DNA from 4 places in the Beggiatoa leptomitoformis genome. Region 2 is predicted to be linked to each of the others. Evidence: predicted binding sites of a transcription regulator. Region 2 holds the regulator's gene; each other region holds the start of a gene.
What was found. The regulator HrcA, encoded in region 2, represses chaperone genes, less so after heat shock. The targets are predictions, from matches to a motif close to TTAGCACTCNNNNNNNNNGAGTGCTAA.
Positions count from the first base shown of each region.

Region 1 (8,297 bases), 1.5 Mb from region 2:
GAAACACCCGCGCCGCCTAAAAAAGTTAAAGATATAAAAAATATAGATTTATCTTCAGAGGTAGATATTTTAGTCAAAAAGCTCAGAGAATGAGAAAGTATAAGACAAAGACGGTCTGCATCAGAATTTTCAGAACTAACCGACACAAAAAATGGCTATCGCAATAATTCCGAAAATTTTAATTTAGACAGTCTTTTCTCATTTGGGTGGTAACGTAGCTAAAGACGAAAAATATCAGGAAGATTATAGTTTATCACTGGCTATTCCTGTTAATTGAACAACTTGCTCAATACTTATACCATTAGCTAATAATTTTCTAGCCAGTTCCAACGCAGCCGCACGTTTTCCTTCAGCTAACCCTTCTTCTCTCCCTTCTTCTCTCCCAGCTTCACGTCCTTCTTCGAGTCCTTCCGCTCTCCCTTCTTCCCGTCCGATAATACGCCCCTCTTCACGCCCTTCTTCTAATCCGTCTTCTCGGGCGGTGCGTTCAATATCCTGTGCAACCACAACATCGGTTAAAAAATCGCTATACCCTTGACGTTCTGCTAAAGACATTTGCATTAACCGTAATTTATCTCGAGCTTTAGCAATATTTTTTGCTTTAAACTCGGTTTTAACCTCAGAGTGTTTAAACATGTAAATCCATTCGTCTAGGTCTTCTGCAATTAAGTCTTTAAACTTATTGACATTAATTAAATAATACTCAGGGAATATCTTATGTGCATCCGCGAGTTGGCTACGGTTGCCTAATGTGAGTAATTTCTTGCTATGTAAGCCGCGAAACTCATTCGCACTGTGATATACATAATCATCCCCTAGACCTAAATTAAAATAAAGGATACTGATAGAAATCACCTTTTTGACATTGTAAAACGCAGAACCCTCTTCAATATGTTCGATAATGGCTTTTGAGACACCAAATAAAATACGCTGAAAATAATCACTTTCTCGCTGGTTTTGAATCTCTATAATCATCAAACGTTCTTGACTATCTTTAACCAGTAAATCTACACGATTGAATTTTAATTTATACTCTTGATTACTCTCGCTTTCTAAAATTTCTAAAACGGTAATATCTTCTTTCAATAATGCGGTGAGAAACCCTTCCAAAATGTCAAAATTTGCCTTATCACGCAATATCGTCTTAATCGCCCAATCAAAACGCACCAGTTTTTCAGGATTGGTTTTCATGATTTTTCCTTATTAGCTAACATGGTTAGTGTAAAGTTTAACAGATTAAAAATCGCACGCAGACAAATAAAAAACCCCGCCTTGTGAGCAGGGTTTCTTTTTACTAATCTTTAAACAACAGCCGTTTAAGACCGATGGGTTTACATCATTCCCATGCCGTCCATACCACCCATACCGCCATGTCCATGACCTGCATGGTCATCTTTCTTGGGTAATTCAGCAATCATGGCTTCAGTCGTAATCATCAGACCAGAAATGGAAGCTGCATTTTGTAATGCGGTGCGGGTTACTTTGGTTGGGTCAAGAATACCCATGTCAATCATGTCGCCGAATTCATCGTTAGCGGCGTTGTAACCATAGTTACCTTTACCTTCGAGAATTGTGTTTAAAACAACAGAAGGTTCACCGCCTGCATTTGAGACGATTTGACGTAAAGGCTCTTCCATCGCACGACGAGCAATGTTGATACCCACGTCTTGGTCATGGTTCGCGCCTTTCAGTTTCTTAATTGCTTGTAATGCACGAACTAAGGCAACACCACCACCTGGGACAACTCCTTCTTCAACGGCGGCACGGGTTGCGTGTAACGCATCTTCAACGCGAGCTTTTTTCTCTTTCATTTCAATTTCGGTGGTTGCACCGACTTTGATAACGGCAACACCGCCAGCTAATTTAGCAACGCGCTCTTGTAATTTTTCTTTGTCATAATCGGATGTTGCTTCTTCGATTTGTTGACGAATTTGACCTACGCGGGCTTTAATATCAGCGTTTTTACCTGCGCCATCAATGATGGTGCTGTTATCTTTGGTAATAACGATTTTTTTCGCGGTGCCTAAATCGGTTAAGCTGGCTTTTTCTAAGCTCAAACCAATTTCTTCGGCAATCACGGTGCCGCCTGTCAGAATCGCGATGTCTTGTAACATAGCTTTGCGACGGTCACCAAATCCGGGGGCTTTAACAGCGGCAACTTTAACAATACCGCGAATGTTGTTCACAACTAAAGTTGCTAAGGCTTCGCCTTCAACATCTTCAGCAATGATAAATAAAGGACGACCTTGACGGGCAACGCCTTCTAAGACGGGAATCATTTCACGGATGTTAGAAATTTTCTTATCACATAAGAGGATAAGCGGATTTTCTAATTCAACACCCATGGTTTGTTGATTGTTGATGAAGTAGGGGGATAAATAACCACGGTCAAACTGCATCCCTTCGACAACATCTAATTCATTTTCTAAGCCTGAACCTTCTTCAACGGTAATTACGCCTTCTTTGCCCACTTTTTTCATGGCTTTAGCGATAATACCGCCAATGTCTTCATCAGAGTTGGCAGAAATTGTACCGACTTGTGCAATGGCTTTGTCATCGGTGCAAGGTTTAGACATTTTTTTTAATTCTTCAACCGCTGCAATGACTGCTTTGTCGATACCGCGTTTTAAATCCATTGGATTCATGCCAGCAGCAACCGCTTTTAAGCCTTCAATCAGGATAGATTGGGCTAAAACAGTCGCAGTGGTAGTGCCATCACCGGCGATGTCGGATGTTTGTGAAGCAACTTCCTTCACCATTTGCGCGCCCATGTTTTCAAACTTGTTTTCAAGTTCAATTTCTTTGGCGACGGAAACGCCATCTTTGGTCACGGTTGGTGCGCCAAAAGATTTGTCTAATACAACGTTACGTCCTTTAGGGCCTAAAGTGACCTTAACGGCATTGGCTAATATATTGACACCACGTAACATTTGTTGGCGGGCATCATCAGAAAAACGGACATCTTTAGCTGTCATGGAATACGTCCTCAAAAGGAATCTGGAATAAAGAAAATATGGAAAAATGGTGGATTAAGCTAAGACACCCATGATGTCTTCTTCACGCATGACGAGTAAGTCTTCACCGTCGACTTTAACTTCTGTGCCTGAGTATTTGCCAAATAAGACAACATCATCAACCTTGACATCTAAGGGGCGGACATCACCACTTTCTAATAATTTGCCTTTACCAATTGCGACGACTTTGCCACGAATAGGTTTTTCTGTCGCGCTATCAGGAATCACGATACCACCTGCGGTTTTACGTTCTTCTTCCATGCGTTTGATGATGACTCTATCGTGTAAAGGACGGATTTTCATTAAAAACTCCCTGCGGTTATCTGTTATTAGTGTGTTAGGTATTGATTCTAGCATTTTGTTAGCACTCTTACTACTAGAGTGCCAGTTACGCCGATATGGGATTATAGAATGTGTATTTCAAGAGGAAAATTAAGAAATTTATGTAATAGGTTTGTCGTGATTGAGACTTTCTGACATCGTTTAAACATCAAGAAAGTCTCATCATGATGAGAATTAGGCCTGTTGTCTTAAGGCGGCAATGCGGTCGTCTATGCTGGGATGGCTAGAAAACAGTTGTTGGATAATCCCTGTTGTTTGACTGCTATGAATCCCAAACGCACTCATTTGTGCGGGCATTTCGCCTGTGTGAGCCTGTTGCAGGCGTTGTAAGGCGTGAATCATTTTATTAGCACCTTCCAATTTTGCCGCGCCTGCATCAGCTCTAAATTCGCGCAGGCGAGAGAACCACATTACAATTGGCATTGCCAAGATTCCAAAGACAATTTCGGCAACAATACTGGTAATGTAATAGCCCAAACCGGGTGCGCTGCTGTCGTCGCCTTCTTCACGGAAAAATCCATCTACAAAGTGTCCTACTAGACGGGCAAGCAGAATAACAAACGTATTCACTACACCTTGTACTAACGTCATCGCAACCATATCACCATTAGCAACGTGGCTGATTTCATGAGCTAATACCGCCTCAACCTCATCTTTGTTCATACCATTTAATAAGCCCGTACTAACCGCAACTAATGCGTTGTTGCGATTCATCCCTGTTGCAAACGCATTCATATCAGGTGAATCATAGATTGCAACTTCAGGCATACCAACGCCTGATTTTTTGGCTTGTTGTTGAACGGTTTCTAGCAACCATTGTTCGGTACTATTACGCGGATTTTCAATTACTTCCGCGCCAACCATCATTTTGGCACTCCATTTAGAAATGGCAAGGGATATAAACGCACCGCCCATTCCAAAAATTAACGCAAAAATTATAAGCCCTGATAAAGTCGTCTGATTTGCGCCGAAAATAGACGCAACAATGCTGAGTAATACCACGACAGCAATGTTGGTAATGACCATTAGAATGATGCCTTTCATAATATATCTAGCTCCTTAAACATGATTAAATATTGTTGTATAACAAATATATAATTTTATTCACTGGGTGAATAAGATTGTAATTCAGGTTTTGTTTGACATATTATGGCTGTTAAGTTCATTTATCAAGACGTTTTAGTGAGAATTTTCTTGATTTATAGTCATGTTTTCAGTGTTGACGATATTATTGGAAGGAGTTTGCCCATCGGTTTGTTCGTTTATGTTTGTTTGTACGGTTGTTTTTTCTATAGATAAAGCACTCAATTGGGTTGTATCAATTTTCACACCCGTATTAAGATACGCATATAAATCATGAGCAAAACCATCTAGCTCATTAAATAAATTACGATTTCCACGTATTAATGCGTTGTAACCTAAAACAGCAGGAATTGCTACCGTAAGCCCTACTGCAGTCATAATTAAGGCTTCTCCAACAGGGGCTGCAACCGTTTCTAACGTCGCGTTGCCCTGCGAGCTAATAGACATTAACGCGCCATAAATCCCCATGACCGTCCCCAATAAGCCCACAAATGGCGCGGTACTGCTGATGCTAGCAAGAATACTTAAGCCAGAATTTAGTTTTTCGCGTTCTTCATTCATTGTCCGACGCATAGCGCGGGTAATAAATTCGCTTTGCGTACAAATTGTACCCACCTGTTTTGTCACCACATCAGCATGGTGTGCTGCTGCAATCACGCCTTGTAATGCTAACCGCGAAAAGGGATCGCGGGCTTTATGCGTTGTAAGCCATTGGATTAATTCTTCTAATACCATTACGGTATTAAAAAAATGTTGAAATCGCCGTGCTTGTAAATGGACGAACCACAGTTTTAATAATTTAGTGATGATTAAGTACCATGACAAAATGGACATTAGTAATAATAAAAGCAGAATACTCAATGCCATTGGATTATCTGCAACATGCTGTAAAAAATCGCTAAAACCGAAATGTGACATGTTTTATTTTCCTTAATATAGTTCCCACGTAATTGGGATAATAATCCATTCAGTAACTGCCTTACCTGCCTGTTTTGCAGGTATATAACGCCAACGCATTACGGCTGCATAAGACGCTTGGTCTAAACGACTAAATCCACTACTTTCTTTAATTTCTGCCTGTTCTGCATAACCTTCGGTATTAACCATCACACGCATTAAAACCGTTCCTTGCTCATTATTTTTTCGCGATAAAAAAGGATAAGCGGGTTTAGTATTATGTAAATATTGAGCTTTATAATCTGCGGGTGTATAACTTTCTCCAAGCGTGCTATCAGGTAAATCCGCCGTTTTATATTTTGCCCACAAACTTAAACCTGTTGGTGTTGGCACAGCAGGTGAGGAATCAACAGTAAGATGATTTTCTGTCGTTTTGTTGGCTAAGACAGGTTTTATAACTGGTGATTTCGTCGGTGATGTTTTTTTCTCTACTTTTTCCGTTTTTTCACTAATGGGCTTGGTTATTTTTTTTATAACTATTTGCTTTTGATTGTTTTTTGTAGCAACAATTGGCGCGGGTTGAGCAGGAATGGGAGCAACAGCGGGGGGAGGCGTTTGTTGAACGGGAATAGCGGCGGGCGGCGATGTAATAACAGGAGAGGGTGATGTAACCGCTTGTATAGGAACAATTAAGCTTACCTGCAACGTTTTTGCAGGCGTTGATGGACGTTTTTCTTGTGAAACATAAAGCAGTTTCCAAACAATCCACCCATGTACGGCAAGAATAACCAACAAGACAATGAGCATTTTCAGTGTCTTTACAAGAAATGACATAACTATTCACTAATTGGGTTTTATGAGAAATAACCGAAGGGTTGAGCCTAAAACAGCGTGATTCAGTATAACGGATAGTCAGGAAAGGTAAATAAGCAGTACAAAGAAAAAAGGAGGGGACACGCGAACACTTGCTTGTCACCCTACCCTAAAGATTCAGGAGCTATATCACTCGCAGAATAACTATTCAAAAACCTTGCCATTTATTTGCTCCGCGATGAATTTTAAAAAAATAAATATAAATCAATTTATTATGTATTAACTTTGTCAGTTGAAACCAAAGCGGGTTAAAAAATCATTCGACAAATCTATAAACATGTATATAATTACACTATGTGAATAAACACATAAATAGAGACCACTTACTATGGAAGAACTAACTTCTCGTCAAAGACAAATCTGGGAATTTATTGTACAACAAATAGATACTACCAGAATGCCACCAACTCGTGCAGAAATTACCCGCGCTTTCGGGTTTAATTCCCCCAACTCTGCCGAACAACATTTACAAGCCCTTGCAAAAAAAGGTTATATAGAATTATTAGCAGGCTCATCAAGAGGTATTCGTTTACTTAAGGGGATTGGTTTACCCGTTATTGGTAGAGTTGCAGCGGGACAACCCATCTTAGCAGAACAACATGTAGAAGGACGTTATCAACTAGACGAAACCCTATTTCACCCGCGTGCTGATTACCTTTTGCGTGTGCAAGGTCTGAGTATGCGCGACATAGGCATTTTAGATGGTGACTTTTTAGCAGTACACCGTACCGAGAAAGCCAATAATGGGCAAATTGTTGTTGCTCGCGTGGATGGTAATGAAGTAACTGTTAAACGGTTTCAACAACAAGACCATGAAGTTCAACTACTACCAGAAAATCCAGATTTTCAACCCATCATCGTTGATTTACGAACGCAACACCTAGCCATTGAAGGATTAGGCGTAGGCGTGATTCGAAGCAATAAAATTTTGTAAAAACTCAAGATTAACGCTGTATTTGATTATGTTAGCGGCATAGTCAAGACACAACAATATTTTTTCCCTCTTTAGCAAGCGAGGTTAGCATCATGTTGTCTGTTCAAACCCTTCACAACCGCACCACAGCATGGGCAAAACGGATTTTATCCGCTGTCCTACCCACTCCTATCCTGCCTATTGAACTTGAAACGCCTGACTTGCCAGAAGTCACGCTTGCGACACCTGTCGACATTAACAGCGATGACATTTGTTTTAATACCGTCAAACAAGCCATTTTAAGCCGTCACTGCCTGCCAATCCCTAACCAACTGAAACAAAATTATAATTTAACCTACGCAACCGCAAAACACTATTTAAATCGTTTAGTAGAAACAGGTCATCTACTTCGCGAAACAAACGGACGCTACATCCTTAACCGCGATAACCCCGCAAACCAAGTCGGTTTTAACCAACTCGCACAACGCCTAAAACGGATGAATTAACAAGGAAAATCATTTAAAGAAGCGCAACACAGGAGGTTTTATGGGAATCACGCTAACCGATGCACACGGCACGACAGCACAACAACGCTTTAAAAAACGACGGGTTAAGACAGAAAAAGCCCTACAAAAAATTCGCCAACGTCCCAGTAGTCTCAGCTTATTTGTTAAATATTTCTTTATTCCACTGATATTACTAATGTTCTGGCTGTTTCTTAAAGTTGACATCCGCTTAAATGACACTCACGAAGTCGGACAACGTTTATACACCTTAGCTGCTTTTTTAAGCCAATAAAGCAGTCAGGGGGAATGATGAACCTAATACACCTGCGCCAAAATACACTGCTGTTTTCTGCCTTATTTGTCGCTATTGGCATGGCATGTAATGCCATTTTCTACTGGCATCTTGCCAGCGACGCGCTATCTAGCGTGATTTATGTGATTTTAGGACTCAGCTTCGACGGCTTCAAAATTCTCTTATTACCGCTGGCTTTTGTATTCTTTGTCGTTTTACAACGTCCCTTTATGGCATTTGCCAGCGTGACGATTTGGCTTTGTCTAACCGTTATTTCCCTAATAGCGGCCTATGGCTTTTTTACCACCGTACAAGCCCAAGCCGAAAAACAAAATTTACAAGAAAGCCCGCAATATCAATCTTTACAACAATCGCTT
Region 1 is NZ_CP012373.2:3,961,932-3,970,228, forward strand. It holds gene AL038_RS16890 (hypothetical protein) at 1-93, shown strand, start outside; gene AL038_RS16895 (Rpn family recombination-promoting nuclease/putative transposase) at 244-1,191, opposite strand; gene groL (chaperonin GroEL) at 1,332-2,975, opposite strand; gene groES (co-chaperone GroES) at 3,030-3,317, opposite strand; gene htpX (protease HtpX) at 3,531-4,400, opposite strand; gene AL038_RS16915 (MotA/TolQ/ExbB proton channel family protein) at 4,536-5,357, opposite strand; gene AL038_RS16920 (energy transducer TonB) at 5,370-6,170, opposite strand; gene lexA (transcriptional repressor LexA) at 6,538-7,143, shown strand; gene AL038_RS16930 (hypothetical protein) at 7,236-7,628, shown strand; gene AL038_RS16935 (hypothetical protein) at 7,669-7,920, shown strand; gene AL038_RS16940 (hypothetical protein) at 7,935-8,297, shown strand, end outside.
Region 1: the regulator HrcA is predicted to act here: its motif matches at 3,376-3,402, upstream of groES (co-chaperone GroES).

Region 2 (8,297 bases):
TATGATACAAGCGTTTATTTTTTACCTAACGAATTTTAGAATAGGGCGTATAGGACAATACAAACTAGAGGCGAAAGCACAAACGTTGGTCACGCATTATCAACAAGAACTTGCCACGTTATCCGCTCAACTGACAACTGAGGATACGCGTAGAACTTATCCATACATTTATCTCAATCCAGCGTATATTCCTAATTCTGTAATGGTTTAACGTATATTTTAACGAGTAGGTGCGAATTTATTCGCACCTAACGCATTTATTCCCCCAGCCGCAATAATGCCAAAAAATTCGGATTTGAACCTAAATTTTCATCTATACCATGCTGTTCTAGCCAGCTTTTTAACGATTGCAATACGGGTGCAGACAACCCGCTTGTCAATAAACGCAGTAAACGCGGTAAATGCTGTAAATACTGTTTTTTCCCATCACGTTTAAACAAACGCACAAAAATTCCCAATACTTTACAATGTCGTTGCACCCCTAACACGCGATACCAGCTATCAAATACAACACGGTCTAATTGTGGAAAGGCTTGATAATAACGCTCACGCAACAATTGGCTTAGATTATCAGGGACATCTCGGCGGGCATCCTCCAATAAAGACACTAAATCATAAGGACTTGCACCTAATAAAGCATCCTGAAAATCTAACAAACCGCAACATTGCACGCCCTTGCGTTCTGCTAACTGCATCAAATTATCCACATGATAATCTCGCAATACTAGGGTGATAGGTGGCGGGGGTAATGCCTCTAAAATCGTCTGCCAACATTGCAAATAACTTTCCTGTATTGCTGTTGTTGTTTCTCGCCCCAACACCGCAGGCAAGAACCAATCAGCCAACAACGCTGCCTCCGCTAATAAGCGTTGCGTATCATACGCGGGCAATGCAATCGCCTTTGCTTGCGGATGTTGATGTAATGCAATCAACGCATCCACTGCATTTGTATAAAGCGGTAGTGGTGCAACCCCCTGATTTAATAAGCAGGTAAACGTCGCATCACCAAAATCTTCAAGCAATAAAAAACCCTGTTCACTGTCTGCGTGTAATACCTGTGGCGCGCTTAACTGCAAAGCACACAAATGTTGCGCAATCTGCACAAACGGGCGCACATCCTCACGTTCTGGTGGCGCATCCATGAGCAACACACGGCTGTTGCCTTGTTGTAAGCGGAAGTAACGACGAAACGACGCATCAAATGGCAACGCTATTATTTGCGCATGTTCCCATCCATGTTGTGCTAAAAAAGAGAGACGTTGTTGTGTGCGAATATCCATGCTTGATAGCCTTCATAAGAGGTGATGTAATGCGAATAATAATTTTCCAAGGTAACAAACAATCAGACAATGCGTATTATTACTTTAAATTTGAATGGTATCCGCGCTGCGGCAAAAAAAGGTTTTTTTGACTGGTTAGCCCTGCAACAAGCCGATATAGTCTGCTTACAGGAAATCAAAGCCCAACCCGAACAACTCACCGACAGCCTTTTTCACCCACAAGGGTATTATTGCTACTACCATGCAGCAGAGAAAAAGGGCTATAGCGGGGTTGCATTATATGCACGTCGCCGACCTGATGCAGTACAAACAGGTATAGGCTGGGCAGATATAGACATAGAAGGGCGTTATTTAGAAGCGCGTTTTGGTGATTTGCGTGTCATTTCACTCTACATGCACTCAGGCTCATCAGGGGAAGCACGGCAGGCGTTAAAATTCAGCTTTATGGCGCGTTTTCTCCCTCACTTAGAAACCCTACGCCAAGAAAATCAATCTACAATTATTTGTGGTGACTGGAATATTGCGCATAAACCAATAGATTTAAAAAACTGGAAAGGTAACATAAAAAACTCAGGATTTTTACCTGAAGAACGCGCATGGATGGATAAACTCCTCACTGAAACAGGCTATACAGACGCATTTCGTGTAGTCAATCCTGATGCAGAACAATATACATGGTGGTCAAATCGCGGACAAGCATGGGCAAAAAATGTTGGTTGGCGGATTGATTATCACGTCATTAGCGACAGCCTAAAAAACAGCGTACAAACCGCAAAAATTTACACAGAACAGCGTTTTTCCGACCATGCTCCTGTGATTATTGATTATAGTATTTGAAAAAACACAAACAGATTTGCCAGATTGTATTAATTGGATACAAGCATTAATGCAACGCTGACAAGTCTGTAGCGGTTAACCCTGTATATCTTAATACGGTTTCAACAAGCATTCCGTCCGCTAACATAGCGCGTGCGGTTTCCAAACGAGCTTGTTTATCACCCTCTTCTTTTCCTATTTGTAAGCCCTCTTCCATACCTTCCTCCTTAAACCGCTGTTTTGCCTTTTCCCATGCAGCTTCATCCTTAATTTGCGCAAGCATGTCTCTATCAATATTCAGTTTACGAATAATGTCTAAAATCGCTTGGAACATCTTTTCTGAATAATTATTTTCTTCTAGTTTGCCGTCTAATGAATCTTCTATCAGCTCTAACCACCGTTTGATTTTTGGCGGGGTTTTATCATTCACCAAGCGCGGACAAAGAAAGACTAAACGATGTGGATAAATGGATAATTTACGTCCACGTTCATCCGTTGGGTTCATATCACTGACGGCACAACTAAAGTCGACACTGCCGTCACGCGGAACACTGGTTAAAACAACGATGGTGTAAACGGTTCGTTCAAAATTATATTCTTGAAAACTGCCTATCTGTTCGACCAAACTCACCAGATGGTAGTATAAAAAACGGTCAAAAAAGTCTTCTTCTTTGATATGTTGAATTTCAACAACAATCCGTTGTTCTATGTCCTCAGCGAATAAATCATATTTGCTACGCACAAACCCGACGGGATTAGGATATTCATATTCGGCATGAACTTTATCAATATGAATATTAATGTCTAATACATCATTAACAAATTGGGTAAAGGTTTCAGGTTGACCAAAAGCTTGCTTAAATATCGCACCGTATTTTAGGGGGACAACTTCTATCACAAGGAAACTCCTATGGTATTTTGAACAAAGCGGATAAATCAGCCACGGCTAATCCTGTTAATTCTGCGGTTTCTTCCAGACTGAAGCCTTTTTCGCGTAGTTTTCGTGCGGTTTCTAAGCGGGCTTCTTCCATACCTTCTTCCTTAAACCGCTGTTTTGCCTTTTCCCATGCAGCTTCATCCTTAATTTGCGCAAGTATGTCTCTATCGATATTCAGTTTACGAATAATGTCTAAAATTGCTTGAAACATCTTTTCTGAATAATTATTTTCTTCTAATTTGCCATCTAATGAATCTTCTATTAACTCTAACCACCGTTTGATTTTTGGCGGCGTTTTATCATTCACCAAGCGAGGACAAAGAAAGACTAAACGATGTGGATAAATAGATAATTTGCGTCCACGTTCATCCGTTGGATTCATATCACTGACGGCACAACTAAAGTCGACACTGCCATCACGTGGAACACTGGTTAAAACAACGATGGTGTAAACGGTTCGTTCAAAATTATATTCTTGAAAACTGCCTATCTGTTCGACCAAACTCACCAGATGGTAGTATAAAAAACGGTCAAAAAAGTCTTCTTCTTTGATATGTTGAATTTCAACGACAATCCGTTGTTCTATATCCTCAGCAAATAAATCATATTTGCTACGCACAAATCCGACGGGATTAGGATATTCATATTCGGTATGAACTTTATCAATATGAATATTAATATCTAATACATCATTAACAAATTGGGTAAAGGTTTCAGGTTGACCAAAAGCTTGCTTAAATATCGCGCCGTATTTTAGGGGGACAACTTCTATCATTTTGGAGTCTCTTCGGTGGTTTTTTTCTGTGTGTCATGTTTGGAAGCAATAACGGAATTCATACTTTTATCTTTGATGTAGCGTCGCAGAATTTCTAGTTTGAGGTGCTTTTTTTCGTTTCTCCAATGAGTTTCGATTTTTCCTGTTCATAATAATCTATCGTATTGTTTAGCGTCACCGCCCCAGCAATCATCACATACAAACCTGTCCGCAATGTAAATCGTTTATGGGATAAATATAATATTATTTTAATCAATAGGTTAAATTTTTTTAGCAAAATAAAAAAACAGCCTTGATAACCTTGATTCAGACAGTCTCGTATTATGACGATAATTACTTGCCTATTGAACCTGTAACCTTTACCCTTACTTTATATAGTCATAATGTCATCGCGTGGGTGTTTCCTCCCCATAAAAAACATCCTCATTTAGCAACAAACAGACTTGATAAACCATTTACTTCATACCATGCCGAAGGTTACGCATGAGCAGATTAACGACCGCGCTCAACGACTTTTAAAAATCCTAATTGACCGCTATATTCGTGATGGTCAACCCGTAGGTTCTCGCACGCTGTCTAAAGACAGTGATTTAGATTTAAGTCCTGCAACCATCCGTAATGTGATGGCTGATTTGGAGGAAATGGGCTTGGTGTTTTCGCCACATACTTCAGCAGGACGGATTCCGACCGTGCGCGGTTATCGTGTTTTTGTCGATAGCCTATTGCAAGTTAAGCAGCTCAGTAATGACGAAGAAAGCCAGTTAAGGCGCATGTTTAAAAATGATGCTCGTGGTTTTGACAGTCAACGCTTATTCGAAAAGGCTTCCCATTTACTTTCTGAAGTCACACACCTGACTAGCGTTATCATGCTGCCGCGTCGTCAGACTAAAGCCCTACGGCATGTTGAATTTTTATCCCTTTCTAAACAACGAGTTTTAGCAATTTTAGTTATCAATGAACATGAAGTGCAAAACCGTATTATCCACACCAGTCGCCCTTATAGCGCGGCAGAATTAGAAAGTGCTGCCAATTATTTGAATGCCGCTTTTGCAGGTAAAGACATAAACCGCGTGCGCCAAGACCTTGTTGGTGAAATGCGTAAAGCGCGGCAAGATTTAGATAATCTGATGGAAACCGCCATTGAAATGGCAGATAAAACCTTTTCTAATCAAGAAGAAGATAAACCCGATTTTGTGGTAGCAGGGCAAACACATTTGATGGACATTGCCGAGTTATCCACAAATATCGATAAACTTCGCCATTTATTTACCGCGTTTAACCAAAAATGCGACATCCTCCACCTGCTTGACCAAGCCATTAATGCGCAAGGCATACAAATTTTTATTGGTGAAGAATCGGGCTATGACGTATTTGACGACTGTAGCGTGATTACCTCGCCTTACAAGGTCGACGGCTCGGTAATAGGCGTATTAGGGGTGATAGGACCTACTCGCATGGCATACGAGCGCGTTATACCCATTGTTGACTTAACTGCAAAACTCCTTAGCTCTGCCTTGAAGTAAACGAATTTATCCCTACTTATTGCGGTTAATCACATTTTATTAAATAAAGCACACGCTGGTGCAAATACCTGCACACATTTACGTTTTTTTTAAATTTTTTTTGCGAATAACCTCGCACCCGCGTTTTATCCCTTCACAAAGGGATATTTAAAATGACAACGTAATTAAGACTAGCTAATACTTGGAGTAACGAATGACAACCACAGTAAATGACAAGACAATCCCGTCAGAAAACCAAGATGCACTGGTTACCGAATCGGCAACTGTCATTGAAAACGATGCCCCAGCATTAGACATTGATGCACAACCGACTAATACTGACTCAGCCCCTCCTTTAACGGTTGAAGAATTAAACCGTCAACTTATCGAAGCAACTCGCAAAGCAGAAGAAAACTGGGATGCACTGCTTAGACAAAAGGCAGAGTTTGATAACATGCGGAAACGGATGGAACGCGACATCGACAACGCCCGCAAATACGCCTTAGAAAAGTTTGCTACCGAATTATTGCCGATTAAAGACAGTATGGAATTAGGCATAGAAGCCACACAAAATACTGATGCGACACTCAATGCTATTGCAGAAGGGATGGAGCTGACGCTAAAAATGTTAGCGGGCGCATTAGAAAAGGCAGGCATTCAAGAAATTCACCCCCAAAATGAAAAATTCAATCCGCAATTTCATGAAGCAATGGCAATGCAACCTGTGCCAAATGTAGAAGATAACACCGTTATTTTCGTTCATCAAAAAGGCTACCAATTGAATGATCGTTTATTAAGACCTGCAAGAGTCGTTGTTGCTAAAGCCGCAAAATAAATAATTGTCTGCATCAGAATTCACAGAATTGACCAAGCAGTTGAGATTAAATAACTTATTTTTAAGTCATTATCTTAAAATAACGCGCTTGAATATTGATGCAGACAATAAACCAAGATTTAACCGAAAAACCACTAATAGGGCATTTTATAAAAATACTTTTTTCTTGAAAAAAATATCCTTGCCCTTATATCGTCTAACAGAAAAAAACTAATTATACTCAAATAATTAAACAGGAGATTACAGAATCATGGGTAAAATTATTGGTATCGACTTAGGTACGACCAATTCATGCGTTGCCGTTATGGAAGGTAAAAGCGTACGTGTTATTGAAAACAGCGAAGGTGCGAGAACCACACCCTCTATCATTGCTTATGCGGATGATAATGAAGTTTTAGTGGGACAATCAGCCAAACGCCAAGCTGTCACCAATCCACAAAATACCTTGTATGCGGTAAAACGCTTAATTGGACGCAAATTTAAAGACAAAGTCGTCCAACGTGATTTAGATATTGTCCCTTACAAAATCATGGAAGCCGACAATGGCGATGCATGGATTGAAGTAAAAGGCAAAAAAATGGCACCGCCTGAAATTTCTGCCCGTGTTCTCATGAAGATGAAGAAAACCGCAGAAGACTATTTAGGCGAAACCGTTAAAGAAGCCGTTATCACGGTACCCGCTTATTTTAACGACTCCCAACGTCAAGCAACCAAAGATGCAGGACGAATTGCTGGTTTAGAAGTTAAGCGAATTATTAACGAACCCACTGCGGCGGCCCTTGCTTATGGCATGGACAAAAAACGCGGTGATGCCAAAATTGCTGTTTACGACTTGGGCGGAGGTACATTTGATATTTCCATCATCGAAATTGCCGAGGTCGATGGCGAACAACAATTTGAAGTGTTATCCACCAATGGCGACACTTTCTTAGGCGGTGAAGATTTCGACTTACGTATCATTGACTTTTTAGTTGATGAATTTAAAAAAGACACGGGCATTAACCTGAAAAATGACCCCTTAGCATTGCAACGGTTAAAAGAATCCGCTGAGAAGGCAAAAATTGAATTGTCTTCTAGCCAACAAACTGATGTAAATTTGCCCTACATTACGGCAGATGCTTCAGGTCCTAAACACATGAATTTGAAACTGACTCGCGCGAAGTTAGAATCTTTAGTAGAAGATTTAATCGAGCGGACAGTCGAACCCTGCAAAATCGCGCTGAAAGACTCAGGTTTAAGCACCAGCCAAATCGACGAAGTCATTCTCGTTGGCGGTCAAACCCGTATGCCCAAAGTGCAAGACCGTGTTAAAGACCTGTTTGGCAAAGAAGCCCGTAAAGATGTCAACCCTGATGAAGCGGTTGCTGTTGGTGCGGCAGTACAAGGTGCTGTTTTATCAGGTGAAGTGAAAGACGTGTTACTGTTAGATGTCACGCCTTTATCATTAGGGATTGAAACCATGGGCGGTGTGATGACCAAAATCATCCCCAAAAACACCACCATTCCAACCAAAGCATCACAAGTATTCTCAACCGCTGACGACAATCAACCTGCGGTGACTGTGCATGTGTTGCAAGGTGAACGGGAAATGGCATCAGCCAACAAATCCCTAGAAAAATTTGACTTAAAGGACATTCCGTTAGCACCACGCGGCGTTCCTCAAATTGAAGTCGCTTTTGATATTGATGCGAATGGGATTTTACACGTCTCTGCTAAAGACAAAGCCACAGGCAAGGCACAATCTATCCAAATCAAAGCTTCTAGCGGATTAGATGAGAACGAAATTCAACGCATGGTAAAAGATGCAGAAGCCCATGCCGCAGAAGACCAAAGATTTCACGAGTTAGTCAATGCCCGTAACCAAGCAGATAATATGGTTCATTCCATTAGCAAGACTTTGAAAGACCTTGAGGGCAAAGTTGACACGAATGAAAAGACAGCCATTGAAGCGGCAATGGAATCCTTAAAAGAAGCCATGAAAGGCGACAATAAGGATGATATTGAAGCCAAAACGCAAACACTTGCAGAATTATCGGGTAAACTGGCAGAAAAAGCCTACCAACAAACAGGTGGTGCAGAAGGGGGCGATGGCTTTACCGACGCGGCCAAAAAAGCCTCAGCAAATAATGACGGTGTTGTTGATGCTGAGTTT
Region 2 is NZ_CP012373.2:2,478,499-2,486,795, reverse strand. It holds gene AL038_RS10380 (lipoxygenase family protein) at 1-211, shown strand, start outside; gene AL038_RS10375 (aminoglycoside phosphotransferase family protein) at 258-1,280, opposite strand; gene AL038_RS10370 (exodeoxyribonuclease III) at 1,350-2,117, shown strand; gene AL038_RS10365 (Rpn family recombination-promoting nuclease/putative transposase) at 2,164-2,994, opposite strand; gene AL038_RS10360 (PD-(D/E)XK nuclease family transposase) at 3,005-3,808, opposite strand; gene hrcA (heat-inducible transcriptional repressor HrcA) at 4,276-5,331, shown strand; gene grpE (nucleotide exchange factor GrpE) at 5,525-6,145, shown strand; gene dnaK (molecular chaperone DnaK) at 6,396-8,297, shown strand, end outside.

Region 3 (8,297 bases), 590 kb from region 2:
GCACTTGCATCACGAACCAGTTGATATAAATTAATATTTTCCCACTGTGCCAACATCTCAGGCTCACGCTGTGGCAGATTTGCTTTCATGGAAAAATTGGTTTTTGGTAAATTCAACGTATCTTTATAGTCTTTCACTGTCATTTCGTCACAACCAGTAGGGTGTTTATAGAAAAGTTTTTATTGTATTGGATTTTGTCAATAACTTATACCGTCGATTTTTGTCGTTTACCATTCAAGGTGACGCGGATGCGTTATAAACATTGATGAAAAAGTGATAATTTCTACGCAATTTTACAACTTCTTAGAAAAGATGGAGTTTTACGCACTAAATAGCCAAGTTACTATTTTAAATAGCTTATGTTTAGCACTATTTAATCCATGACCCGCTTTAAACAATTCGCCCTTTTGGTAAAAACAATGTCAACATAAACATTGCGGTTGCCGTTACAACAACTGAGGGGCCTGTCGGTGTATCCCATTGTAAAGACATAAAAACCCCACCTAAAACGGCCAAGCAACCCAATACGCTGGCAATAATCGCCATTTGTTCAGGTGTACGGGCAAACCAGCGTGCGGTTGCGGGGGGAATAATTAATAAAGACGTAATTAATAAAATACCAACCACTTTCATGGCCACTGCAATGACTAACGCTATCATTAACATCAAAAATAACCGCACCCACACCACAGGCACGCCTTCCACTTCTGCCAGCTCTTCATGAATCGTGATAGATAACAAAGACTGCCACAGCCAAACCGTTCCCAACAAAACCAAACTTCCCCCACCATAAATCCAATACAAATCGCTTTGCGTCACAGCTAACAAATCACCAAATAAATAACTATATAAATCAATCCGTACACCGTCCATAAACGCAACAACAACCAGCCCAAGCGATAACATGCTATGCGATAAAATCCCCAATAATGTATCGGTTGTTAATCGCTTTTGTTGCTGTAATAAACTGAGTAATAAGGCAATTAATAAACAAATACTCATCACCCCAAGATTTAAATTAACCTTAAACAAAATTCCCAAGGCAATCCCTAACAAGGCAGAATGTGACAAAGTATCGCCAAAATACGCCATGCGTCGCCAGACCACAAAACAACCCAAAGGGCCAGCAATCAAAGCAACGCCAATACCACCAATAAGTGCACGCCATACAAAAGTTTCTATTATCATGATTTATTTCACATAAACTTTAAAAGTTATTTCTTTTTTTGATAAGGAATATCTATAACGTTAAGAATAATAATTTCTACCCGCCGATTTTTCTGTCGTCCTTCAAGCGTTGCATTACTCGCAATGGGGCTGGCTTGTCCAAAGCCTTCGGTCACGATTTTATTCGCGTCAATACCACGCGCAACCAACGCCAATTTTACCTGTTCAGCTCTCTGCTTAGATAACCACAAATTGTAACCTACCCCTCCACTACTATCTGTATAACCATCAATCGCAATATTACCGTCAGAATTTTTTTTAATTGTCTCCGTTAAGGCATCTAAAATACCACTTGCTTCAGGCGTTAACGCCGTTCCATCTGCCGTAAAATAAACCGACTCTAACACCAACAATAATCCCTTATCTGTCTGATGAGGATGTAAAGTTTGAAACTGCGATTGAATCCACTGCCAATTCAACTGACTGCATCCTTGAATCAAACCAAATAATACAATTAACCCAACGAGATAACTCAATCGCCGTTCAATATCCTGATAGATGAACCTGTTTTTCATAACAATAAAACTCGCTGAAATAATGTTGCATCAAGTAAGAGAAGATAAAAATTTAATTTGCATAACATAATGTTTAATAAAGCTATTCTTACTAATCCCACCAACCCACTCTATAAATAACATACTGATTCTACACCATTTACACTATCAGCCGTCAATGTATTCTATACAAATTTGTCATACTTTATTCCCTTGAAATTCGAATTTATTCCCCTATTATTAGCACTCGTTACAGGTGAGTGCTAAACTCATCACATCCGTTTTAATTTTTACTAACAATTGTCATTTCGTATTGAGGAGATATTGACTATGCAAATCCGTCCTTTACAAGACCGTGTTGTTATCAAACGAGTAGAAGAAGAACGTAAAACCGCTGGTGGCATCGTCATTCCTGACAGCGCGACAGAAAAACCTATTCGAGGCAAAGTCTTGGCGGTTGGTAACGGTCAAATCTTAGAAGATGGCAAAGTCCGTCCGTTAGATGTCAAAGTTGGCGACATCGTCCTGTTTGGCAAATACTCAGGCACCGAAGTCAAAATTGGTGATGAAGAAGTCGTCATTATGCGTGAATCCGACATCATGGCAGTTTTAGACGAAAAGAAACACGCCAAAGCCGCGTAATCTACTTATAAACTTCAATTACACCAACTATATACCGTATTCATTAAGGAAACATCATGGCAGCAAAACAAGTTTATTTCTCCGACGAAGCCCGTCAATCCATGCTCAGAGGCGTAAACGTCCTCGCTAACGCCGTTAAAGTCACCTTAGGGCCTAAAGGGCGCAACGTCGTACTAGACAAATCTTTTGGCGCACCCACCATCACCAAAGATGGTGTTTCCGTTGCTAAAGAAGTTGAATTAGAAGATAAATTTGAAAACATGGGCGCGCAAATGGTTAAAGAAGTCGCCTCCAAGACTTCCGACATCGCAGGCGACGGCACCACCACAGCCACCGTGTTAGCCCAAGCCATTCTTATCGAAGGCATCAAAGCTGTGACAGCGGGCATGAACCCGATGGATTTAAAACGCGGTATCGACAAAGCCGTGATTGCCTGCGTTGCAGAATTAAAGAAACTCTCCAAACCCTGCACCGACAACAAAGCCATTGCCCAAGTTGCCACCATATCCGCCAATGCCGATGAAGCTGTTGGACAAATCATCGCCAAAGCCATGGACAAAGTTGGTAAAGATGGCGTAATCACCGTCGAAGAAGGTTCAGGCTTAGATAACGAATTAGACGTTGTTGAAGGGATGCAATTTGACCGTGGTTATTTATCCCCCTACTTCGTCAATAACCAACAATCCATGAGTGCCGAATTAGAAAACCCCTTAATTCTCATTCATGACAAAAAAATCTCCAACATTCGTGAAATGTTGCCCATTTTAGAAGGCGTTGCTAAACAAGGTCGTTCTTTACTCATTGTTGCTGAAGACGTAGAAGGCGAAGCCTTAGCCACCTTAGTCGTCAACACCATACGCGGTATTGTCAAAGTTGCCGCTGTTAAAGCCCCCGGATTTGGCGACCGTCGCAAAGCCATGTTACAAGACATCGCCATTCTCACAGGCGGTACCGTCATTGCCGAAGAAATTGGCTTAAGCTTAGAAAAAGCCACCTTAAACGACTTAGGCACAGCCAAACGCATCCAAATCACCAAAGACAACACCACCATCATCGACGGTGCTGGTCAAGCCAAAGAAATCAAAGCCCGCGTTGAGCAAATTCGCCAACAAATCGCCGAAACTTCTTCCGATTATGACCGCGAAAAATTGCAAGAGCGCGTTGCTAAATTAGCGGGTGGGGTTGCTGTGATTAAAGTCGGTGCAGCCACTGAAATTGAAATGAAAGAGAAAAAAGCTCGCGTTGAAGATGCCTTACACGCAACCCGCGCAGCCGTTGAAGAAGGTGTTGTCCCCGGTGGTGGTGTTGCCTTAATCCGCGCTCAAAAAGCCATTAAAGACCTGAAAGGCTCAAACAGCGACCAAGACATGGGTATCAACATTGCCCGCCGTGCGATGGAAGAACCTTTACGTCAAATCGTTGCGAATGCAGGCGGCGAACCCGCTGTTGTATTAAACAAAATTGCTGATAGCAAAGATAACAACTACGGTTACAATGCATCAAATGACGAATTTGGCGACATGATTGACATGGGTATTCTTGACCCAACCAAAGTCACCCGTTCCGCTTTACAACACGCGGCCTCTATCGCAGGTTTAATGATTACGACTGAAGCGATGATTACTGAGTTACCGAAGAAAGAATCCGCGATGCCTATGCCCCACGGCGGAATGGATGGGATGATGTAATCTCGAGGTTTTTGGGGTTAGATTGAAATTTAAAGGGGCGAGAAATCGCTCCTTTTATTATCACTTTTACTAGAGGATGTGTATATATGTATAGTAATAGTATATGTAGTGACAAATTTGAGTTTCTTATCAAGAATGACAAAAAAACACATTATTGCTTATTTTTAAAATCAAATAGCTATTATGCTCATTTTTGTTTTGTGCATTGCTTTAGCAAATGTTCTCTTGAGGGCTTTGAGTTTAATTTTAAAGGAAAACATATGTGGATTGTTCAGCAGATACTGATAAGTAAAGAACTTTTCTACAATGTGGATACTAATACTCTATTCGATCGTTCTGATATAAAAGAATGGCATGAGCAGATTACTCCTTCTATGCGTAATTTGTTGGCAGAGCAACCAATAAATGAGCAAGATAAGCAACATACTGAAATGGATAACAGAATAAAAGAATATATAGAAAAAGAGTATCCTGAAACGAAATAAATAGGATAGGTCTTTCAGGGCAGCGTCATGCACTAGTTTGATCCTCTCCATTTTGCTCGTTACCAAGCTCTGCTTGGTAATGCCTGCCTTGCAAGCTCCGCTTGCCGAATACAAGCATACTTAGAGATTGAAGCGTTCAAGTACCAGCCAAGCAGAGCTTGGCGAGTAGGCATTACCAAGTGAAACTTGGTAACGAGTAACCTTGGAAGATTTATTAAGTTTGGAAAGTGCGTTGCCTTAAGTTTTTGCTGTGGGATGTGGCGGAGTGCTGCATTCTATCAGACTTACAAAATCGGTGGCTCCCACCATAAACTTGCGAAAGCAATACCAACGCTACAGGCATTTGCGAATAACAACCAAAAGAATGTTTTTCTATTAAAAGATTGTTTGAAAACATGTTTTAAGATATAGCCTTCTAATGCGACATTGACTAGACACGCCAGCACAAAACTCGCTCCCCATCCCACAGGGTTAAACGTGCCCCAATGAAAAATATAATTAATAATCATCCCTGGAAATATCTCCCACACTATACCCGATAAGGGAATTAAGATAATTCCTAATATGCTCGAAGCGGCATTCGCGACAATGTCAGCCAACAAAGCCAGTGGCAGCGAAAATTTAAACACGCCACAGATAACAATGAGTTCAACAAGCAATCCTAAGCCGATAAATTCCAACGACATTAACCGTTCTTCAAGATAAAGCGCAGGCCACACCACATCCGCAGACACTGAAAGAGGCATTAAACACAGCAGCAGTAGGGCGGAGTAGAAGAACCTGTTAGAAAATGTTTTCATTTTTGCCGTCGTTGGGTTAGCCTCAACATATTGCTCGTTACCAAGCTCTGCTTGCCGAATACAAGCAGACTTAAGATTGAAGCGTTCAAGTGCAAGCCAAGCAGAGCTTGGCGAGTAGGCATTACCCAGTGAAACTTGGTAACGAGCAAATAGAGGTTTTATAAAATGCTCCAAATTATTGATGTAGATTATATAGAAGATTTTAGACTAGCCTTAGCGTTTAGCGATGGTTTTGAAGGAATTGTCGATTTAAAAGATATTTTTTCTAGTCATCCCTTTAGAGCCTGTCATCAAATAAGAAGGGTTAAAGGTTCAAGCCAAAAGAATCAAGGTAGAAGCCAAATAAACCCCACTTAAGAAATTCCTAGCGCGTTTATCATATCGTGTAGCTATGGCGCGGTATTGCTTTAATTTACCGAAGAAATGCTCGATTAAATAACGTGCCTTATAAAGGACTTTATCATAGTCAGGTGGATTTAAACGATTTTTCCTGAACGGAATCACAGGTTCTATGCTTTTCTGTTTTAAAACATCTCTAACCCGTTCATCAGCATCATAAGCCTTATCAGCCAATAAAGCGTTTGCCTTTATCTGAGGAATAAGAGCATCAGCCCCTTCAAGGTCGCTTGCCTGTCCCGCAGTCAAAAAAAAAGGGTCGGATTGCCCAGTGCGTCAACAACGGAGTTAATCTTGGTACTTAAACCCCCTGCGCTACGTCCAATGGCTTCATCTGCACCACCACCACTACTATGTTGATGCGCTCTAACTATTGTGCTGTCTATCATGGCATATTCATTATCGGCATCGGCACTTAGTATCTTGAAAACACGTTCCCAGACACCTTTTTTAGACCAACGACTGAAGCGGGTATGGACGACACGGAAATCACCAAAGCGTTCGGGGAGGTCGCGCCAAGGAATGCCACTGCGATAACGGAATAGAACAGCATCAATAAACAAGCGGTTATCTTTAGCCGTCATCCCGACATGTCCTTTACGCCCAGGGAGTAGCGGTTCTAGTTTTGACCATTGTTCATCGGTTAAGGCATAGCGACGACTCATTGTTTTATCCTTGGCGATATCTGGGTATATATTTATAATATAACACTTTTTACTATTTGATGACACGCTCTAATACGTTTGTAAATCAGTTTTTAAATTTTTCTTTGACAAATGGCACATTATGCTGGGGTCATGATACTTATATAAATCCTAACTATTTAAAAGAAATAGCTATTTCTCATATTATGAATAAAATTTATATTAATCCACATGACCCATTAGCAATTATTACAGCCGCTTTTCAAGATTCTTTAATAGAAGATGACCCCAGTATTTTACAAGCGGCTTTAAAAAGTTATGCAGACCAGATAGGAATGTCTTCATTAATTAAAGAGTCAGGAATTAAAAGCCGTTCTAGTGCTTATAAATCGCTGGCTTCTTCAGGTTCTCCTAAATGGGAAACTATTGTAAAAATCGCGCATAGCATTATACAAATCGCTAGGGCGTGTCATCAAATAGTAAAAAATGTTATATTATAATCATATACCCAGATATCGCCAAGGATAAAACAATGAGTCGTCGCTATGCCTTAACCGATGAACAATGGTCAAAACTAGAACCGCTACTCCCTGGGCGTAAAGGACATGTCGGGATGACGGCTAAAGATAACCGCTTGTTTATTGATGCTGTTCTATTCCGTTATCGCAGTGGCATTCCTTGGCGCGACCTCCCCGAACGCTTTGGTGATTTCCGTGTCGTCCATACCCGCTTCAGTCGTTGGTCTAAGAAAGGTGTCTGGGAACGTGTTTTCAAGATACTAAGTGCCGATGCCGATAATGAATATGCCATGATAGACAGCACAATAGTTAGAGCGCATCAACATAGTAGTGGTGGTGGCGCAGATGAAGCCATTGGACGTAGCGCAGGGGGTTTAAGTACCAAGATTAACTCCGTTGTTGACGCACTGGGCAATCCGACCCTTTTTTTTTGACTGCGGGACAGGCAAGCGACCTTGAAGGGGCTGATGCTCTTATTCCTCAGATAAAGGCAAACGCTTTATTGGCTGATAAGGCTTATGATGCAGATGAACGGGTTAGAGATGTTTTAAAACAGCAAGGCATAGAACCTGTGATTCCGTTCAGGAAAAATCGTTTAAATCCACCTGATTATGATAAAGCTCTTTATAAGGCACGTTATTTAATCGAGCATTTCTTTGGTAAATTAAAGCAATATCGTGCAATAGCTACACGATATGATAAACGCGCTAGGAATTTCTTAAGTGGGGTTTATTTGGCTTCTACCTTGATTCTTTTAGCTTGAACCTTTAACCCTTCTTATTTGATGACAGGCTCTAATATGTCAAATCAGCCTCCAACTTTATCAACGGGTCAACAAATGTTAGGAGGCAACCCTCCAAAAATGTTTGGTCCTTTGGGATTGAAATAACACAATAAAAAATGTGCAAAAAACATTTTTTTGATACAGAATAGAGACTTCATTCAAGTTATTTCAACAAAGTTAAACCGCTTTCAATGCCTTGCGTCCATTCAGTAATTAACTAACGGGTTGTTATAGCAAATTGATAGCATCTAACCAACTATTCCGAAGAATTAGAAGGATAAAGGATGATGGACATAACGGGTGGCATTGTTCTCTTTATTATTGGATTTGGAATGATTGGGTGGAGTGCGTACTTCGTTTTCAAGTCTAAGGAGGCGTTAAAATGGCTGACGACAGAGGGTACAATGAATTCCTGCGAGATTAAGAAATGAGTTACTACTTATCATCATGATTTTTTAAGAATATCAATGACGATTTTGAGTACGCTAGATTATTGCAAAACCAACTCTGCTGACCGCTTTATGCCGTTTACTGGGGAGAACTTTCTGATAGGACAATTTAATTCTCTCGGAGATTCTTCTATTTCTTCAAGTTTTCTTATTTTAATTTTACAATTCCT
Region 3 is NZ_CP012373.2:3,067,553-3,075,849, reverse strand. It holds gene ileS (isoleucine--tRNA ligase) at 1-143, opposite strand, end outside; gene znuB (zinc ABC transporter permease subunit ZnuB) at 391-1,188, opposite strand; gene AL038_RS12925 (OmpA family protein) at 1,215-1,742, opposite strand; gene groES (co-chaperone GroES) at 2,052-2,363, shown strand; gene groL (chaperonin GroEL) at 2,420-4,051, shown strand; gene AL038_RS12910 (hypothetical protein) at 4,138-4,536, shown strand; gene AL038_RS12905 (hypothetical protein) at 4,821-5,510, opposite strand; gene AL038_RS18960 (DUF2442 domain-containing protein) at 5,502-5,693, shown strand; one part of gene AL038_RS12895 (IS5 family transposase) at 5,649-5,983, opposite strand; one part of gene AL038_RS12895 (IS5 family transposase) at 5,983-6,397, opposite strand; gene AL038_RS12890 (helix-turn-helix domain-containing transcriptional regulator) at 6,583-6,876, shown strand; one part of gene AL038_RS12885 (IS5 family transposase) at 6,909-7,323, shown strand; one part of gene AL038_RS12885 (IS5 family transposase) at 7,323-7,657, shown strand; gene AL038_RS12880 (hypothetical protein) at 7,963-8,109, shown strand.
Region 3: the regulator HrcA is predicted to act here: its motif matches at 1,962-1,988, upstream of groES (co-chaperone GroES).

Region 4 (8,297 bases), 1.4 Mb from region 2:
GGTCGCTGTTGTAACAATACTTGTCCCATTGCTTGTTGCACAATAATAAAAAATGTTGTTTTCACAGGTAATATTTTACTGGGTTTAGGCACAGGATAAGCGGCCGTATTGCCTTGTTGATAAGCTAAACAATCCGCTTGTAATGGACATAATGTGCATTGTGGTTTACTGCGAGTACAAACAGTTGCACCTAAATCCATAATTGCTTGGGTATAAGCGGCAAGTTGCGTGTCTGGCGTGTGTTGTTCGGCAAAAAGCCATAATTGTGCCAATGTCTGCGGGTCTGTGGGCGGTTTAGTCAGGGCATGATAACGACACAATACCCGCTTCACATTACCATCTAAAATAGTTTGGCGTTGTCCTTGTGATAATGCCAAAATTGCCGCCGCTGTTGAGCGTCCGATACCTGCAAGTGCTTCCATTTCAAGCAATGTTGTTGGAAAAACACCATTATATTGATTGCACACCGTCTGCGCAGTTTTGTGTAAATGTCGCGCACGGGCGTAATAACCTAGACCTGTCCAATAGTGCAATACCTCATCTAACGGCGTAATTGCCAACTCTTGAACCGTAGGAAAGCGTTGCATGAAACGCTCGTAATAAGGAATCACTGTTGCAACTTGTGTTTGTTGCAACATAATTTCCGATACCCAGACACGGTAAGGGGTTGGATTTATTTGCCATGCGAGTTCTTTACGTCCATGTTTTTCAAACCATGCTAGTAACCGCACGCTAAAACTATCAGTCGACATCATTAATTAATAACTTATTTGTGATAAGCAGAAAAAAACTATTTGAATCAGTATTATCAATGCAAGCATTTTTTATACTGGTCAACCATATTGATTCAGGTGATAAGCGAAGTGTAAAACAGCTATCCTGAAAATTCCGTTAAGCCCAAATATAGCAACAGTACTATAAAAAGATTAAATAGAATATGAGTAAAAAGAGCGCATCAATAGAACAATTTGCTCGTTACCAAGCTCTGCTTGGTAATGCCTGTCTTGCAAGCTCCGCTTGCCGAGTACAAGCGGACTTAAGCGTAGGGCGTTCAAGTACCCGCCAAGCAGAGCTTAGCGAATAGGCATTACCAAGTGAAACTTGGTAACGAGCAATACTTTTTTACGGAAATCTGTTGAATAGGTCATTTCTTATCCTCTTTTTAAAATACGGTTACTATATTTTGCTAGAGATGACTAAAATAAAGTCTCATTCACCAAAAAAAAATCCCTCCCCCAACGAGCAGGGAGGGATTTAAGCGATTAATATAAATTATAAATCGCTAGGCTTACCAATCACACGCAGTTTAAAGAGTTGACGTTCACCCTCTTCGGTTACTAAATCCGCTTCTTCTGCCATTTTCACCAGATTAATAACAGGGCTTAAGCGTTTGACACTATAGCCAATTTTAATATCAAAAGTAGGGCTAGATTCAATCAATAAACCATTATAAACAAAGTTTATTTTGCCATTTGCTAGGAACTTATAATCCCCATAACGGAACGCATCAGGTAATAAATTCCGTGCTAAGACCATAATATCTCTGTCTATCACCATTGGTGATGCGGTTTGCATCATGCCATCTTCAAACACCACATATAATGTAGTGCCATCTTCGCTGAATGTTACGCCTTGCGCCATTCCTACGGGTGCTTTGACAATAAAGGGTGAGAATACCGCAGAAACAACCCGATTAAGCTTAGGTATTTCTAAACGCACTTCGCCTTTCTTCTTGACCCGAATTTTTAAACCGATATTGTTAAAATAAACCGTTTTACGAGGGGCAGGAATTAAGGTTAAGCGAATACCCTCAAGCGTCGTGAGTAAATACTTGCCTTCATCATCAATGGTAAGTCCAGCGGGTTCATTGTCATCAACTTGCTCAACGCCATCTTCATCAGGGAGTAAGGATAATTCTACGCCTTCTGCACTGCCTGTTCCCATCACACTGATTAAACCATCATCCTGTGCAACGGTGAAATTCGCATAATTCAGGCTGATTAATGTGCGGTTCACAACATTGATAATCGTATCTTGCAAACTTGTATCTTCATTCAGTGTTAAAGATACATTTAAGTCTGGAATACCTTCAGGTAAGGAAACAACAACGGATTCACTCTTTTTCAGCTTGAACTTAGGTAAAGTAATTTTGCCTTTCGGGAATTTAATTTTGCCGTTAAAAGGGTTAATTATCCAAGTTGTGGGTAAATATTTGTAAATTGTGGAAATTGTAACTTTAGTAAAATCCAAACTGAAAACAATGACTGTCAAGTCTTCTAACGCTAAAGAAGAAACAACGGTTGTTCCCAATAAGGTTAAAAGCTCGCTACCCATTTCACCATAAATTTCTTTATCTAATCCCGCAACATTACTGGTTGTTAAACCTGCTAAAGATTCTAAACTCAGGTTTTGGAATTGTGCGGTACTAAAACCACCAATAGCTGTATAAGTAATATAAGAGAGTTGCGTTGCGGTGATGCCTTTAACGGTTTCCTTATTAATGGCAGCAATTTGTGACTTACTTAACCCCATACAAGCGGCGGGTTTAATCTTAGCAATTTGAGTTGCGGACAAGCCTACAATGGTTTCAGGTTCAAAGCCTGCAACTTGTGATGCTGTTAAAACCGTAAAAATATTAATAGACAGTTTAACAACTTGTTTTACCGTAAAACCCGTAAATGCGATAGGACGTAAGAACTTAATTTGTTCAACTGTCAGCCCTTCTAAAGCATCTTCAGGAATTAAAGCGAGTTGGTCTGCTTTAAATAAAGCAAAAACAGCGGCAGGAATTTTGCTTATTGTCGTTGCAGTTAAGATAGAAAAGTTGATAGTAATGCTTGTTCCAACAGTGCTAGGATTGCCCGTTGCATCAACAATAACTACGATGACAGCTTGCGTTGTCGTCGGATTTCCCAAGTCATCATCTACATCTGTGCTGTCATCCTCATTGCCATCATCCTCACACGCACCAATGGTTGAGCCATTTTTTAGGTGGGCAGGCAGTGCAGATTCTGAAACGGTAATGGTGTGTTTGCCTTTATGACAAATAGTAACCTTTTCAGCTTTAGCAAAAGCACTGTTAATATTGAACATTAACAGTAGCGTACTCAATAAGAGAAAGTATTTTTTCATTATTAAACTCCATAAAACAACAGTAGTAATACGCATTGTAGCGATTCACATTTATTTAATAAATATGTATTTTACTTGAAATACGTGATGATACCTTTTATCTATGGATTTATACCACTGAGTATTTATTATCTGTCATTTAAATAGACTTGATTTTTTTCTAATAATCCTTATGCTATTAATCATTATTAGCACTCCATTCGAGAGAGTGCTAAAATGAAAGTGGGAGATAAGAATATATGTCAAATGCACTCGCTTTAAATATCGATAGTCAATTAGCTGTACTCAGTCACGATGTCGACCGTTATGCCAGAGCGGTAAAAACGGTGCCGATGTTAAGCGCGGAAGAAGAACGAGAACTTGCCGAACGCTTGCAAAAAGAAGGTGATTTAGAAGCAGCACGGATTTTAATTCTCTCCAATCTGCGATTCGTCTTACACATCGCTAGCGGATATCGGGGCTATGGTTTGCCTCAAGCCGATTTAATTCAAGAAGGCAATGTTGGCTTGATGAAAGCAGTCAAACGGTTTGACCCGACTATGGGTGTGCGTTTGGTTTCTTTCGCGGTTCATTGGATTCGTGCAGAAATTCACGAATATATTTTGCGAAATTGGCGCATCGTTAAAGTTGCGACAACAAAAGCACAACGAAAACTATTCTTTAATTTACGTAGCTCAAAAAAACGCTTGGGTTGGATGTCACATGCAGAAGTTGAAAAAGTGGCGACCGATTTAGGGGTTAGTATTAAAGACGTGTTAGAGATGGAAAAACGGATGGGGTTAAACGATATTTCTTTTGACCCACCCGAAGAAAGTGATGAAGCTGATGAAATGCTTGCCCCTGCGGCCTATTTAGAAGATGTTCGTTATGACCCCGCTGTATTGATTGAAGAAAATGAGTGGGAACAACATAACGATGGACAATTGCACACCGCTTTTGCCAGTTTAGATGCCCGCAGTAAAGATATTATTTGGCAACGCTGGATGAGTGACGAGAAAGCGACATTGCACGACTTAGCCGCAAAATATAATGTTTCTGCGGAACGCATTCGCCAGATTGAAAGTGAAGCGATGAAAAAACTAAAGAAAAATATTGTAATTGACGCATAATTAAGTCTTTCATAAAAGGCGGAGCAAGTCCGCCTTTCATCACGGTAATTAAGCAACTAACATTGCTGACCTTGCCAACAACTGCAAAGATTCCTCTAAGGCTTGTGCTAATACTGTTTGAGCTTGTGCAGCCGTCAATTCAACTTCATTGCCTTCTTTTTTCACATCAAATAACAATTCGCCACTGCTCACTTTTTCTTGTAACAACGCAATTAATGCCGCTCTATCTCGCGTGCCATCCAAATACGGCAAAATCAAACCGCCAACAGGATGTTCTATAGTCAATGTTTCAAAACGCAGATTAGAGGCTTTAATACCTTGTGTGATTCGCCATTGTGCCAACGTGCTGGCTTTAGGCTTATCACTAACAGTAATGACAAATGGCAAGGGACAAGCATGTAATTCAATCAGCCCCTTGGTATAAACCTGTAATAAAATATCGGCTAGATTGTGTTCTATCGTAGCACTATCAACGACTAAATCGCTGGGTAAGCGTAATTTAACCTGTGCGACTAAATCGGATAACTGCATAGACTGTGGGAATTGCTCACGTAAACAATGTAATCCCGCAATAATAATAGGATTATCTGTTACCAAATTGCCCAAACGATTGGCAAAGACGGTTTTACCTGCGGGTACTTGCGTATCTTGCACTTCTTCTAAGGTAGAAACAGCATATAAATTAATCAATCGTTCTGCTGAAATAGCACGTTGTAAAGGCGTATTTTTATGACATAGCAATGAATGGCGAAAATGCCGATTGCGTAAAAAATCCATATACTGCTCTTGATGTACTAAATCATCTTTAAACAAACTCAAGGTATTAGCAATCTCAGGCGGGAAATTGCTGGCTAACATTGTATGTAAATACGTATCCCCCACATAAACCAAATCATGCGCACTTGCTTGCTCAACAAACTCATGTAAATATAAAGGATTATTCTCAGCCTCTAAGAAATCATGAAATAAATAAGATTCATCAAATTCTGCAAATAATTTGAATTCCTCATTCAAAAATAGACTATAAGAATCTCGTCCTGCCTGTGTTGTTTCTGCTAAAAACTGCCATAACGCTCGCATTTGTACAACTTTTTCATGCGGGTCTTTAATAGACTTCGTATGGTACAACATCATATCCCGAATAGTGCCACGCATATTCCAACCGGGTTTAGTGTTATAACTGATATAAGCGATACCATTTGGATTTAAATGTTGCTGACAAATACGTAGAATTTTTTCCTGCACATCGGCTGTTACCCACGTGTAAATACCATGTGCAATAATATAATCAAACATGCCCTCTTGTTCGCTAAAGTCTAAAATATCCATTTGCTTAACAACAATATTTTTCAAATCTAAATGTTGAATAATACCGTTTGCCATAGCGACTTGACGGGCAGACAACTCAATACCAACACACGTAGCTTGCGGAAAAGCATGTGCTGTTGCCACAATATTTCCACCATTTGCACAACCTAGCTCCAAAATTCGCGCTGTTTCAGGACGCGGTGGATTCATACCAAACAACTGCGCAATTGCCGCAATATGATAAGGCTGGGTATAGTGCATTACATTAGACAAATAGGGTAATGCGTCATAACTATCTTGCTGTTCTGATGACATATATTTCTCATTAATTTAAAAGGAATGAAAGGGGTTTTATATACACTTAAATTAAAAAGGCGTATTAGCACATTTTTATAATCGCCACTGCATACGGTTTTTATCTAGCGTCTTTAAAAATCCTAAAAATAAGCAATTTTAAAAATTATCAATGTCCTGCAATCATCATCGTTGGTAACAACCACGAACCCGTTGCCACACTACCACGCTTTTCTACATCATTACCAATAGCTTGTATAGATTGAAACATCTCCACCAAATTGCCCGCAATAGTGATTTCTTGCACAGGAAACTGAATTTTACCGTTTTCCACCCAAAACCCACCCGCACCACGCGAATAATGCCCCGTGAGCAAATTAACCCCCATTCCCATTAAATCCGTTATATACAAACCTGTCCCCAATTGTTGTAACAAACTATCCAAATCACCCGCCGTACTATCCACTTGTAAATTATAAATACCACCTGCATTACCTGTGGTTTGTAACCCCAATTTACGCGCGGTATAACTATCTAAAACATAGCCCTGCAACACACCCGCCGTCACCAAATCCCGAGCTTGCGTTGCAACCCCCTCACCATCAAATGGCGCACTGCTTAAGCCCTTTAACAAATGAGGATTTTCTCGAATATGCATTATTGTAGGAAAAATTTGTTTCCCCACTGCATCCAATAAAAAAGAAGACTTACGATATAAACTCGTTCCACCAATGGCCCCAATAAAATGCCCTAACAAACTGACGGCGGCTGTCGCGCTGAATAAAACAGGGGCTTGTTGTGTTTTAACCTGTCGTGGATTTAAACGTTTTAATGCCCGCTCTGCGGCAGTACGTCCCACACTATCAGCAGACGCTAACAACTGCGGGTCACGACCAGCGGTGTACCAAGAATCACGCTGCATTTGCCCTTCGGCTTCCTGAGCGATGACTCGACAACTGATTGAATAACTGCTGCTTGTCCAACTCCCCATAAACCCATGAGAATTACCATATATCCGCGTGATTTGACCCTTATCAACACTACTGTTGTCCACCTGCTTAATACGACTATCAACCGCTAACGCAGCCTGTTCAGTCGTGAGAGCAAGTGCTATTGCCTGCTCGGTACTCAGTTCCCACGCATGATATAAATCCAAATCAGGAATATTGGTTGCCATTAAACGCGCATCCGCTAACCCTGCACACTCATCAGCTTGTGTATAGCTAGCAATATCACAAGCCGCGCTGACGGTTTCAACAATCGCGCTATCGCTCAAATCGGTACTACTCGCAGAACCTGTACGCTGTCCCTTATAAACAGTAATCGCAAACCCTTTACTTTGCTGATGTTCTATCGTATCCACATTACCATTGCGTACATTAATAGATTGCCCATGACTAAGGCGCAGACTCGCTTCAGCACTGCTTGCACCTTTTTGTTTAGCCTGAGAAAGAATAAAAGCGAGTCGTTGTTCTAGTTCTTGTTGTTGCATATCATTAATTATTAGGAAAAAAGCATAAACACCAACATAACCATCTTTTTTATAACAAGACAGTTACACACGAAAATTATTTCATTTACCGCCACATCATAACCCGAAATAACAGAAAAAACTGTTTGAAGCCACTCTCCATTTATTCAAGTTATAACCGAATGCTAAAGCTACTTATCTGAATATTCTTAGTAAAAAAAACTTATGCTGATTACAATCACCAATGACCAATAACGGAATGCAAGATAAAACACACTAGGTCATTACTTTTATGCAAAACCATACGACTCTTTCAAAAAGACAAGCCGTCTTAGTATTACTAGGATTTATCAGCATCTTGTCTGTATTGACACTTGCCGCCATCTTAGGCCTATCTAGCTTAACAACGGTTAATCAACAACTAGAAACCTTAGTAACAGAAAATAACGTAAAGTATAAATTAATTAATTATATGCGTGACTTAGTACGAGAACGCATTATCAGTGTTTACAATATTACAAACATGACAGACCCTTTCGAAATTGATGCTGAATGGGAAAAATTTAGCGAATACGCCAGAGAGTTTCTAAAATCACGCGAACAATTGTATCACCTGAACCTCAGTCCACATGAATATCAACTCCTAGAAAACCAAAAAGCCATCCTTGCTCAAGGACAAGCAACATTAGGAAAAGTAGTAGATTATGCACAATCAGGACAAATGAACACCGCAAAACAACTACTAGCACATGCTCAAATCATTAGTAATCAAATTATTAGCGAATTACAAGAAATTCGCCACGCCCGCGAAGTCGAAGCAGAAAAATCACTACAAGCCGCAACCATTGCTTACCAACAAACCGTAAAACAAGTAACTACCTTAGGCGGAATTGCGATTCTTTTATCCCTCTCCATTATCGGTTTTGTGGTTAAACGGATTAATCTACAAGAAAATGCGTTACGCTATGCTTTGCGCGAAATAT
Region 4 is NZ_CP012373.2:1,058,455-1,066,751, reverse strand. It holds gene mutY (A/G-specific adenine glycosylase) at 1-755, opposite strand, end outside; gene AL038_RS04460 (hypothetical protein) at 938-1,084, shown strand; gene AL038_RS04455 (hypothetical protein) at 1,273-3,132, opposite strand; gene rpoH (RNA polymerase sigma factor RpoH) at 3,372-4,241, shown strand; gene AL038_RS04445 (class I SAM-dependent methyltransferase) at 4,290-5,864, opposite strand; gene pmbA (metalloprotease PmbA) at 6,013-7,335, opposite strand; gene AL038_RS04435 (PP2C family protein-serine/threonine phosphatase) at 7,607-8,297, shown strand, end outside.
Region 4: the regulator HrcA is predicted to act here: its motif matches at 3,321-3,347, upstream of rpoH (RNA polymerase sigma factor RpoH).